Regions from separate parts of the Streptosporangium sp. NBC_01639 genome, predicted to be linked through region 1. Evidence: predicted binding sites of a transcription regulator. Region 1 holds the regulator's gene; the other holds the start of a gene.
What was found. Region 1 encodes LexA, which represses DNA repair genes until DNA is damaged. Its sites were predicted from a motif close to TCGAACANNTGTTCGA; they were not measured.
Positions count from the first base shown of each region.

Region 2: ruvC (crossover junction endodeoxyribonuclease RuvC) is a predicted target of LexA. The motif match lies at 2,156-2,171, and genes of this name have one in related genera.

Region 1 covers NZ_CP109272.1:7,071,603-7,076,426, reverse strand. Annotated here, with positions in the region: gene OHA77_RS32225 (vitamin B12-dependent ribonucleotide reductase) at 1-1,414, opposite strand, end outside; gene nrdR (transcriptional regulator NrdR) at 1,500-1,961, opposite strand; gene OHA77_RS32215 (LysM peptidoglycan-binding domain-containing protein) at 2,226-2,615, opposite strand; gene lexA (transcriptional repressor LexA) at 2,831-3,541, shown strand; gene leuS (leucine--tRNA ligase) at 3,788-4,824, opposite strand, start outside.
Region 2 covers NZ_CP109272.1:8,038,587-8,043,410, forward strand. Annotated here, with positions in the region: gene OHA77_RS36535 (YebC/PmpR family DNA-binding transcriptional regulator) at 1-458, shown strand, start outside; gene OHA77_RS36540 (cation:proton antiporter) at 600-1,874, shown strand; gene ruvC (crossover junction endodeoxyribonuclease RuvC) at 2,204-2,791, shown strand; gene ruvA (Holliday junction branch migration protein RuvA) at 2,788-3,408, shown strand; gene ruvB (Holliday junction branch migration DNA helicase RuvB) at 3,551-4,609, shown strand.

The DNA.
Region 1 (4,824 bases):
GGCGGTAGGAGGCGCCGGTCATCAGCGAGGTGATGGCTCCGGCGACGGCCCGGCCGCCCTCGGAGTCGTAGGCGTGGCCGGTGGCCATGAGCAGCGCGCCGAGGTTGGCGTAACCGATGCCGAGCTGGCGGTAGGCGCGCGTGGTCTGCTCGATCTTCTCGGTCGGGAAGTCGGCGAAGGTGATGGAGACGTCCATCGCGGTGATGATCAGCTCAGTGATCTTCACGAAGTTCGCGATGTCGAAGGAGTTGTCGTCCTTCAGGAACTTCATCAGGTTGATGCTGGCCAGGTTGCAGGAGGAGTTGTCCAGGTGGAGATACTCCGAGCACGGGTTGCTGGCGGTGATGCGGCCCGTCTCCGGGCTGGTGTGCCAGTCGTTGATCGTGTCGTCGTACTGGACACCGGGGTCGGCGCACTCCCATGCGGCCGTCGCCATCTTACGGAACAGCGCCCTGGCGTCGATCTTCTCGATGACCTCGCCGGTGAGGCGGGCACGCAGGCCGAACTGGTCGCCCTTCTTCACCGCGTCCATGAACTCGTCGGAGACGCGCACGGAGTTGTTGGCGTTCTGGTACTGGACGGAGACGATGTCCTTGCCGCCCAGGTCCATGTCGAATCCGGCGTCGCGCAGCGCGCGGACCTTGTCCTCCTCACGCGCCTTGGTCTCGATGAACTCCTCGATGTCGGGGTGGTCCACATCCAGGACGACCATCTTGGCCGCGCGGCGGGTGGCGCCACCGGATTTGATGGTGCCCGCAGAGGCGTCCGCGCCACGCATGAAGGAGACCGGGCCGCTGGCTGTGCCGCCGCTGGAGAGCAGCTCCTTCGACGAACGGATCCGGGAGAGGTTGACACCGGACCCCGAACCGCCCTTGAAGATCACACCCTCTTCCTTGTACCAGTCGAGGATGGACTCCATCTGGTCGTCGACGGCCAAGATGAAGCAGGCGCTGACCTGCTGCGGCGAAGCCGTGCCCACGTTGAACCAGACCGGCGAGTTGAAGCTGAAGACCTGGTTGATCAGCGCATGCTTGAGCTCGTGGTCGAAGATTTCGGCATCCTCGTCGCCGGCGAAGTAGCCCTCCTCGATCGCGGTCCTGGTGTAGACGCCCACCACCCGGTCGACGAGCTGCTTCAGGCTCCACTCGCGCTGCGAGGTGCCGACCGCGCCACGGAAGTATTTGGTGGTCACGATGTTGGCGGCGTTGACCGACCAGGAGTCGGGAAACTCCACGTCCCGCTGCTCGAAGTTGATCGAGCCGTCCCGCCAGTTGGTCATCACGACGTCACGGCGCTCCCAGCGCACCTCGTCATAGGGATGCACCCCGGGGGTGGTGAAGATCCGCTTCATCTTCAACCCCTTGCGCAACCGCTTGCCCCCACGCGCGGCTGCGCCACTGACCGTCTCTGTCATGACTTCCCCCTTCCGGAGCTCCGCGGAGCCCTCGAGTCGGACCACATCAACGCGCCGCCTTGTCCCCCGGCGCTCGGGGTGTGATTCAGTCCTGCTCAGCGGGACGATCCGCCCGCAGTTGCATGATCTCGGTCTCGAAATCCGCCAGGGTCTCGAAACTCCGGTAGACCGAGGCGAATCTCAGGTAGGCCACCTCGTCCAGCTCGCGGAGCGGCCCCAGGATCGCCAGCCCGACCTCATGGGCCGCGATCTCCGCCGACCCGGTCGCCCGGATGCCCTCCTCCACTCGCTGGCCCAGCTGGGCCAGCGAGTCTTCACTGACCGGGCGTCCCTGGCATGCCCGCCGGACGCCCGCGATCACCTTTTCCCTGAAGAAGGGCTCGGTCACCCCACTGCGCTTGCTGACCATGAGCAGCACGGTCTCCTGAGTGGTGAACCTGCGCCCACACTCCGGACACGTGCGCCTGCGGCGGATGGCCCCGCCGTCCTCGGTGGACCGGCTGTCGATGACCCGCGTGTCAGGGTGCCTGCAGAACGGACAGTGCACGCGTGTCGCCTCCTTGGCCCGGCCAGCGGCCCACTTCCACAGCGTCCATGCCGAGATGCTCGTGCACACACCTCAAACGGTCGAGATGCGGTAATGGAAACACAATCTATGGTGAAGCGAGCAGATGTTGCCACTAGATGTTGTGGTCCAACGGTAGGAGGGTCGACCCATGAACGCAAGTTGAGAAGCCCCCGCCGAGCGAAGTCGCTGATCAGCGCGCCACATTCACCCGAGTCGGGCGTGTCGCGCCTGAAGGAGGCCACTTCAGGAGGAGGGACCGCCGGGGAGATAGAGCCGGGCCCCCGGCTGGATCACCGAGCCGGACAAGTCGTTGAGATCCATGATCCGGTTGACCGTCGGGGTGAGGTCATTCTCCTTGGTGACCGCGTCCGCGATCTCCCACAGCGTGTCACCGCCACGCACCACGACCCGCGGCAGCCCCGCCCGCCCCTTCTGCTCGACCGCCGAGGCGGCGTCGATGCGCGCGGCAGCCCAGAGCACCCCCAGGGCGATCAGCGCGAGAGCCGCCAGCACCACTCCCCTCCCCCGCCTGGTGAGCCGGAAGGGCGCACCAGCGTATCGGATGTTCCCCACCGGACCCGGCCGCCGGGCGCCCGCCCGCCCGGCTCCCCCTGCCGCCACAGCCGTTTTCATGATGGCCTCCCCCGAGCCTTCGACCTGGCCGAACACATATCGAAGAAAGATCAGCGAATCGAACACGATGTCGATCGAACTCCCGTACGATGTTGTACACCACGCCGCCGCCGATTTCCTGAACGACTCGAACAATTGTTTGAATATGATCTTCAACGGGAGTACGGTCGCCGTGTGCGACGGAAGAAACACAGGCCGGGAGGCGAGGAGATCGTATGAGCGAGCATGACAAGAACGGTTCGGCCGTCAGTGACCTGGCGGTGCGCAGGCGTGACTCCCTTGGCCTCACCCCCAGGCAGCGGAAGATCCTTGAAGTGATCCGCGATTCGGTGCAGCAGCGCGGCTACCCGCCCTCCATGCGAGAGATCGGCGAGGCGGTGCAGCTCACCAGCACCTCCAGCGTGTCACACCAGTTGACGGCGTTGCAGCGCAAGGGATATCTGCGCCGCGATCCGCACCGCCCCCGTGCGCTCGAGGTCCGCCTCCCCGGAGAGCCGGCGTTGTGGATGGATCCCGCCACGGGCGACGACGAGACCCCGATCAGCCGCCCGACCGCCGCCTACGTGCCGCTCGTCGGCCGGATCGCCGCCGGTGGCCCGATCCTCGCGGAGGAGAGCGTCGAGGACGTCTTCGCCCTCCCCAAGCAGCTCGTCGGTGAGGGCACGCTCTTCCTGCTCCAGGTGACCGGTGATTCGATGATCGAGGCTGCCATCGCCAACGGCGACTGGGTGGTCGTCCGCCAGCAGCCCGTCGCGGACAACGGCGACGTGGTCGCCGCCATGATCGACGGCGAGGCCACGGTCAAGACTTTCAAGCGCAAGGACGGCCACGTCTGGCTCGTCCCGCACAACCCGAACTACGACCCGATCCCCGGCGACGATGCCACCGTCCTGGGCAAGGTCGTGGCGGTGCTGCGCAAGCTCTGAGACGGCGCAGCGGAGTTCTCCGCCGTGCCCACCTTCCGGCGCTCCCGTGACGGCCGGTCGTCGCCTCTGAGCGACCAGGTATCGGTGTCGCCGGAGGACTCCCGCCGTCTGAAGGTGATTCCCAGTCCGGTCGCGGGTTCGATCCGCAGTCCGAGCGTTGCGAAGAAATCGTTGTGCCCCGGAGTTTCGAGTCGTCAAACGGGTGATCAGGCTCGGGGCGCCCGCCGTACGGGCGCCCCGGCATGACTACGGGACGATGTTGACCAGCTTGGGCGCGCGGACGACGACCTTGCGAGGGGCGCCGGACAGGAAGGCCCGGACCTTGTCCGAGGCGAGTGCCAGAGCCTCCAGGTCGGCGTCGGAGATCTCCGGAGAGACCTCCAGCCGGTCGCGGACCTTGCCCGCGACCTGGACGACGCAGGTGACGGAGTCCTGGACCAGCAGGGCCGGCTCGACGACCGGCCATCCGGCCCTGGCGACCGAGGCGGGGTGGCCCAGACGCTCCCAGCCCTCCTCCGCGGCGTACGGCGCGACCAGGGAGAGCATGACCGCCAGAGTCTCGGCGGCCTCGCGGACAGCCGGGTCGGCGGCGCCGGGACCGGAGTCGATGGCCTTGCGGGCCGCGCTCGTGAGCTCCATCATGCGGGCCACCGCAACGTTGAACCGGTGGGAGTCGACCAGCTTGGTGACCTCGTCGACGGTCCGGTGGACGACCTTGCGCAGTTCCAGGTCCCCGGTGGCGGCGTCCACACCCGGCGCGGAGGCCGCACCGGCCTCCGCCATCACGCGGAACGCGCGGGCCAGGAACTTCTGCGAGGCGGCCGGGGAGACGTCGGCCCAGTCGATGTCGTCCTCCGGCGGGCCGGCGAACACCATGGTCAGCCGGACGGCGTCCACACCGTAGGCGTCGATCTGCTCCCCCAGGTCCACACCGTTGCCCAGGGACTTGGACATCGCCTTGCCCTGGTTCACCACCTGGCCCTGGTTCAGCAGGCGGGTGAAGGGCTCGGTGAAGTCGACCATGCCCATGTCGTGCAGGACCTTGGTGAAGAACCGGGAGTACAGCAGGTGCAGCACCGCGTGCTCGACACCGCCGACGTACTGGTCGACGGGGCCCCACTGGCGGATCTTCTCCACGTCGAACGGGCCGTCCTCATAGGACGGGTCCGGGTAGCGCAGGAAGTACCACGAGGAGTCGACGAAGGTGTCCATCGTGTCGGTGTCGCGCCGGGCCGGGCCTCCGCACTTGGGGCAGGAGACGTTGACCCAGTCGTCGGCCGACG
Region 2 (4,824 bases), 970 kb from region 1:
TCATCGAGTGCCTGACCGACAACCGCAACCGTGCGGCCTCCGAGGTCCGGGTCGCCCTGACCCGTAACGGCGGCTCCCTGGCCGACCCCGGCTCGGTGTCCTACATGTTCAACCGCAAGGGCGTCGTGCTCGTCCCCAAGGGTGACCTGGAGGAGGACGACGTGCTGACCGCGGTCCTCGACGCGGGTGCCGAGGAGGTCAACGACCTGGGTGACCAGTTCGAGGTCGTCTCCGAGGCCACCGACCTCGTCCCGGTCCGCAAGGCCCTGCAGGACGCCGGGATCGACTACGACTCGGCGGAGTCCAGCTTCCTGCCGACGATGAACGTCCCCCTTGAGGAGGACGGCGCGCGCAAGGTCTTCAGGCTGATCGACGCCCTGGAGGACAGCGACGACGTCCAGAACGTCTGGGCCAACTTCGACGTCTCCGACGAGGTCCTGGAGAAGCTCGACGAGTAGGTCCCTCGGAACACCCGCCTCCGGCTCCGGAGGCGGGTGTTCCGTCGTCTGAGGGGGTTTTGGGTAGCTCTGTGGGCCCAAATCCCCGATGGTGGCCTCCGGGAGGTTTGCCGCTCGGGGGAGGGGCAGCTCAGCCGGGCGATGGGAAATCCTGATCTTGTCTTCGCGCTCGCGGGTGTCGGCGCGCTGCTCGCGGCGGTCCTTCCCCGCCTGCTCAACCGGCGCCCCTTCTCCCTGCCGCTGGTCTGCCTGATCTGTGGCGCCCTGCTCTACCTCCTGCCGTTGGACCTGCCCGAGCCCGATCCCGTCGCCCACCGCGCACTGGTCGAGCACGTCACCGAGATCTGTGTGCTGATCTCTCTCATGGGGGCCGGGCTCGCGATCAACCGGCCCTTCGGCCGGCGTGGCTGGGCTTCCACCTGGCGTCTACTGGGCTGGACGCTCCCGCTGACCGTCGTGGCGGTGGCCGGCGCCGCCGGTGCCGTGCTGGGCTGGCCCCCCGCCGCGGCGCTGCTGCTGGGCGCGGTGCTCGCCCCGACCGATCCGGTGCTCGCCTCCGACGTACAGGTCGGTGAGCCGGTCGACTCCGAGAAGGCCGACGACGAGGTCCGTTTCACCCTCACCTCCGAGGCCGGGCTCAACGACGGGCTCGCCTTCCCCCTGGTGTTCGCCGCCATCGCGATGGCGGGCTCCGGAGGCTTCGGATGGGCCGGCGGATGGGCACTGACAGACCTGCTCTACAGGTGCGGGGCCGGCGTGGTCTGCGGTCTGCTGGCCGGAAAGCTCCTGGGACGGCTGTTCTTCCGCGCCCGGGTGTCCGACCTGCGGCTCGCCGAGCACCGGGACGGTTTCGTCGCGCTGGCCGCGACGTTCCTGGCGTACGGCCTCACCGAGCTGGCGCACGGATACGGGTTCATCGCGGTCTTCGTGACCGCGTGCACCATCAGGGCCGCCGAGCGCACCCACGGGTACAACGGGGTGCTCCACGGCTTCATCGAGCAGATCGAACGGCTCTTCACCGCCTGGCTGATCCTGCTGCTCGGCGGGTCCGTGGCCACCGGCGGCCTGGCCGCCCTCACTTGGCGCGGCGCCGCCGTCGGCCTGTTGCTGCTGCTGGTGATCCGGCCGCTGGCCGGATGGGTCGCGCAACTCGGCGGCTCGGCGGGGCCGCGTGAGCGCGGTGTGACGGCCTTCTTCGGCATCCGCGGCATCGGCTCGCTGTTCTACCTCGCCTACGCCCTCGGCCAGGCCGACTTCGGCGTGCCGGCCGAGGAGCTCTGGGCCGTGGTCATCTTCACGGTGCTCGGCTCCCTCGTCCTGCACGGGATGACGGCGACGCCCGTCATGGCCCGGCTGGACCGCCTGCGTGACAGGGCCGCGGACACGGACGCCGAGCCGGCGGCCCAGCACCTGTAGGCGGCCCGGCGCTTACCAGGCCCGGCGCTTACCAGGCTCAGTGCTTACCAGGCTCAGTGCTTACCAGGCCCAGTACTTATAAGGAGCGCCGTTCCCCTGCCGGGCGGCTCCTCGGGACCGGCCGGCACAGGGGGTCCATCCGTCGGCCTGAGGATGTCCCGCCACGGCCGGCGCCGGCGTCTCGACGCCGGACTCCAGGCCGGCCGTACCTGCCCAGCCATCTTCCGGGCGGTGGCGCGGGCAGCCGTGCGTGAGGTGCTCTCACGCGGTAGAGTCGGGCACCGAACAGGTGTTCGGCGAGCGGAGGCGTGTCGGTGCGGTTGCCCGAGCTGCGGGTGATGGGGGTCGATCCGGGGCTGACCCGGTGCGGGCTCGGAGCGGTCGAGGGGCGGCCCGGGGCGCCGCTGAGCCTCGTCAAGGTCGGGGTCGTCCGGACCCCGGCCGACGACGAGATCGGAGCCAGACTGGTGGCGATCGAGGCGGGCATCGAGCAGTGGCTCGACGAGGTCGAGCCCGACGCGGTGGCCGTGGAGCGGGTCTTCGCCCAGCACAACCTCAGGACCGTGATGGGCACCGCGCAGGCGTCCGCCGTGGCGATCCTGTGCGCGTCCCGCCGGGGGCTGCCAGTGGCGTTGCATACGCCGTCCGAGGTCAAGGCGGCGATCACCGGCAGCGGCACGGCCGACAAGCAGCAGGTGGGGACCATGGTGACCCGGCTGCTCCGGCTGGACGCCATGCCCAAGCCCGCCGACGCCGCCGACGCGCTGGCACTGGCGATCTGCCACGTGTGGCGGGGCGGCGCGCAGAACCGGCTGGCCGAGGCACTGGCCAGGACCAAGACCGGACCGGGGACGACCGCCGCCGCCTACTTCCGGGGGCGGGGCCGGGCCGGATATTCGAAGGGAAGCACACAATGATCGCCTCGGTGCGGGGGCGGGTGGCCGCGATCGCGCCCGACGGCGCGGTGGTCGAGGTCGGCGGGGTGGGCATGCTGGTCCACTGCACGCCGGGCACGCTGGCGACGCTCCGGGTCGGTGAGGAGGCCCGGCTGGCCACCTCGCTCGTGGTCCGGGAGGAGTCGCTGACGCTGTTCGGCTTCGCCGGCGACGACGAGCGCGGCGTCTTCGAGATGCTGCAGACGGCCAACGGGGTCGGCCCCAAGGTCGCTCTGGCGATGCTGGCCGTCCACACCCCCAACGCGCTCCGGGTGGCCGTGGCGAGCGCCGACGTGAAGGCGCTGACCAGGGTGCCCGGGGTCGGTCCCAAGGGGGCTCAGCGGATCATCGTCGACCTCAAGGACAAGCTCGGCACGCCCGACCAGGCCGTCAACGCCGCCCTCAACGGCGGCGCGGCCGTGCCCGCCTGGCGGGATCAGGTCCACTCCGGCCTGGTGGGGCTCGGCTACTCGGCGAGGGACGCCGACGAGGCGGTCGCCGGCGTCGCCCCCCAGGCCGACGCCGAGGTGGCGCAGGGCCGCTCTCCGCAGGTGGCGGCGCTGCTCAAGGCCGCGCTCCGCGCGCTGAGCGTCCGATGAGGGGGCACTCCACGATGCGGTTCCCCGACGGCCGCGCCGAGACCGGGGCCTCTCGCCCGGGCACGGAGACGGAAGCCCCTCGCGGGGGCGCGCAGAGCCGAGACGGGCGCGGAGCCGTCCGCAGGAGTGAGGACGGACCGGCGTGAGCTTCGAACGGGATCTGGTGGCGCCGGACGCCGAGGGCGACGAGCGGCTGATCGAGGCGGCGCTGCGCCCCAAGCGGCTGGAGGAGTTCATCGGCCAGGCGCGCGTGCGCGAGCAGCTGTCCCTGGTGCTGCAGAGCGCGCTGCGACGCAACCGGCCACCGGACCACGTGCTGATGAGCGGCGGGCCCGGCCTCGGCAAGACGACCCTCTCCATGATCATCGCGACGGAGCTGTCCGTCCCGCTCCGGATCACCTCCGGGCCCGCGCTGGAGCGGGCGGGTGATCTGGCGGCGATCCTGTCGACCCTCTCGGAGGGAGAGGTCCTGTTCATCGACGAGATCCACCGGATGGCCCGTCCCGCGGAGGAGATGCTCTATCTCGCGATGGAGGACTTCCGGGTGGACATCGTGGTGGGCAAGGGGCCGGGGGCGACCGCCATCCCGCTGGAGGTCGCGCCGTTCACCCTGGTGGGCGCCACGACCAGGGCCGGGCTGCTGCCCGCACCGCTCCGCGACCGGTTCGGCTTCGTCGCGCACATGGACTTCTACGACGTGGCCGAGCTCGAACAGGTGCTGCGCCGCTCCTCGCGGCTGCTCGGCCTGGAGCTTCCGGGCGACGCGGCGCACGAGATCGCCGGGCGGTCACGGGGCACACCCCGCATCGCCAACCGGCTGCTGCGCCGGGTCCGTGACTTCGCCGAGGTGCGGGCCGACGGGGTGGTCACCAAGGACGTCGCCTCGGCGGCCCTCAACCTCTACGAGGTCGACGCCGAGGGACTGGACCGGCTGGACCGGGCGGTGCTCGGGGCGCTGCTGCGCAAGTTCGGGGGCGGACCGGTGGGGCTGTCCACCCTGGCCGTCGCGGTGGGGGAGGAGCCGGAGACGGTCGAGGTGGTCGCGGAGCCGTTCCTGGTCCGCCAGGGCCTGCTGGCACGGACCCCCCGGGGCCGGGTCGCGACCGCCGCCGCCTGGGTCCATCTGGGGCTGACGCCGCCGCCGGACGCGTTCGGCGCCGCGATGATCCCCGATCTTGAGGATGATCTGGGTCATGCGTGACGTTGGTTCAGGTAGGGAAACCGTACGGCGTTGATCACAGATCGGTGACAACGGTATCGAAATGGGAACTTCCCCGCGCGCCAGTTCGTGACCTCGTTGCCGCGTTCCTAACAGCTCGCCTAAACTCCGTGGCCTGGCTGGCTGTGTAGGCTGACGTGCTGAGCGGCGTGCCGTATACGACGTCCGGCGTCAGGCCGGTCATTCCAAAGCGTAAG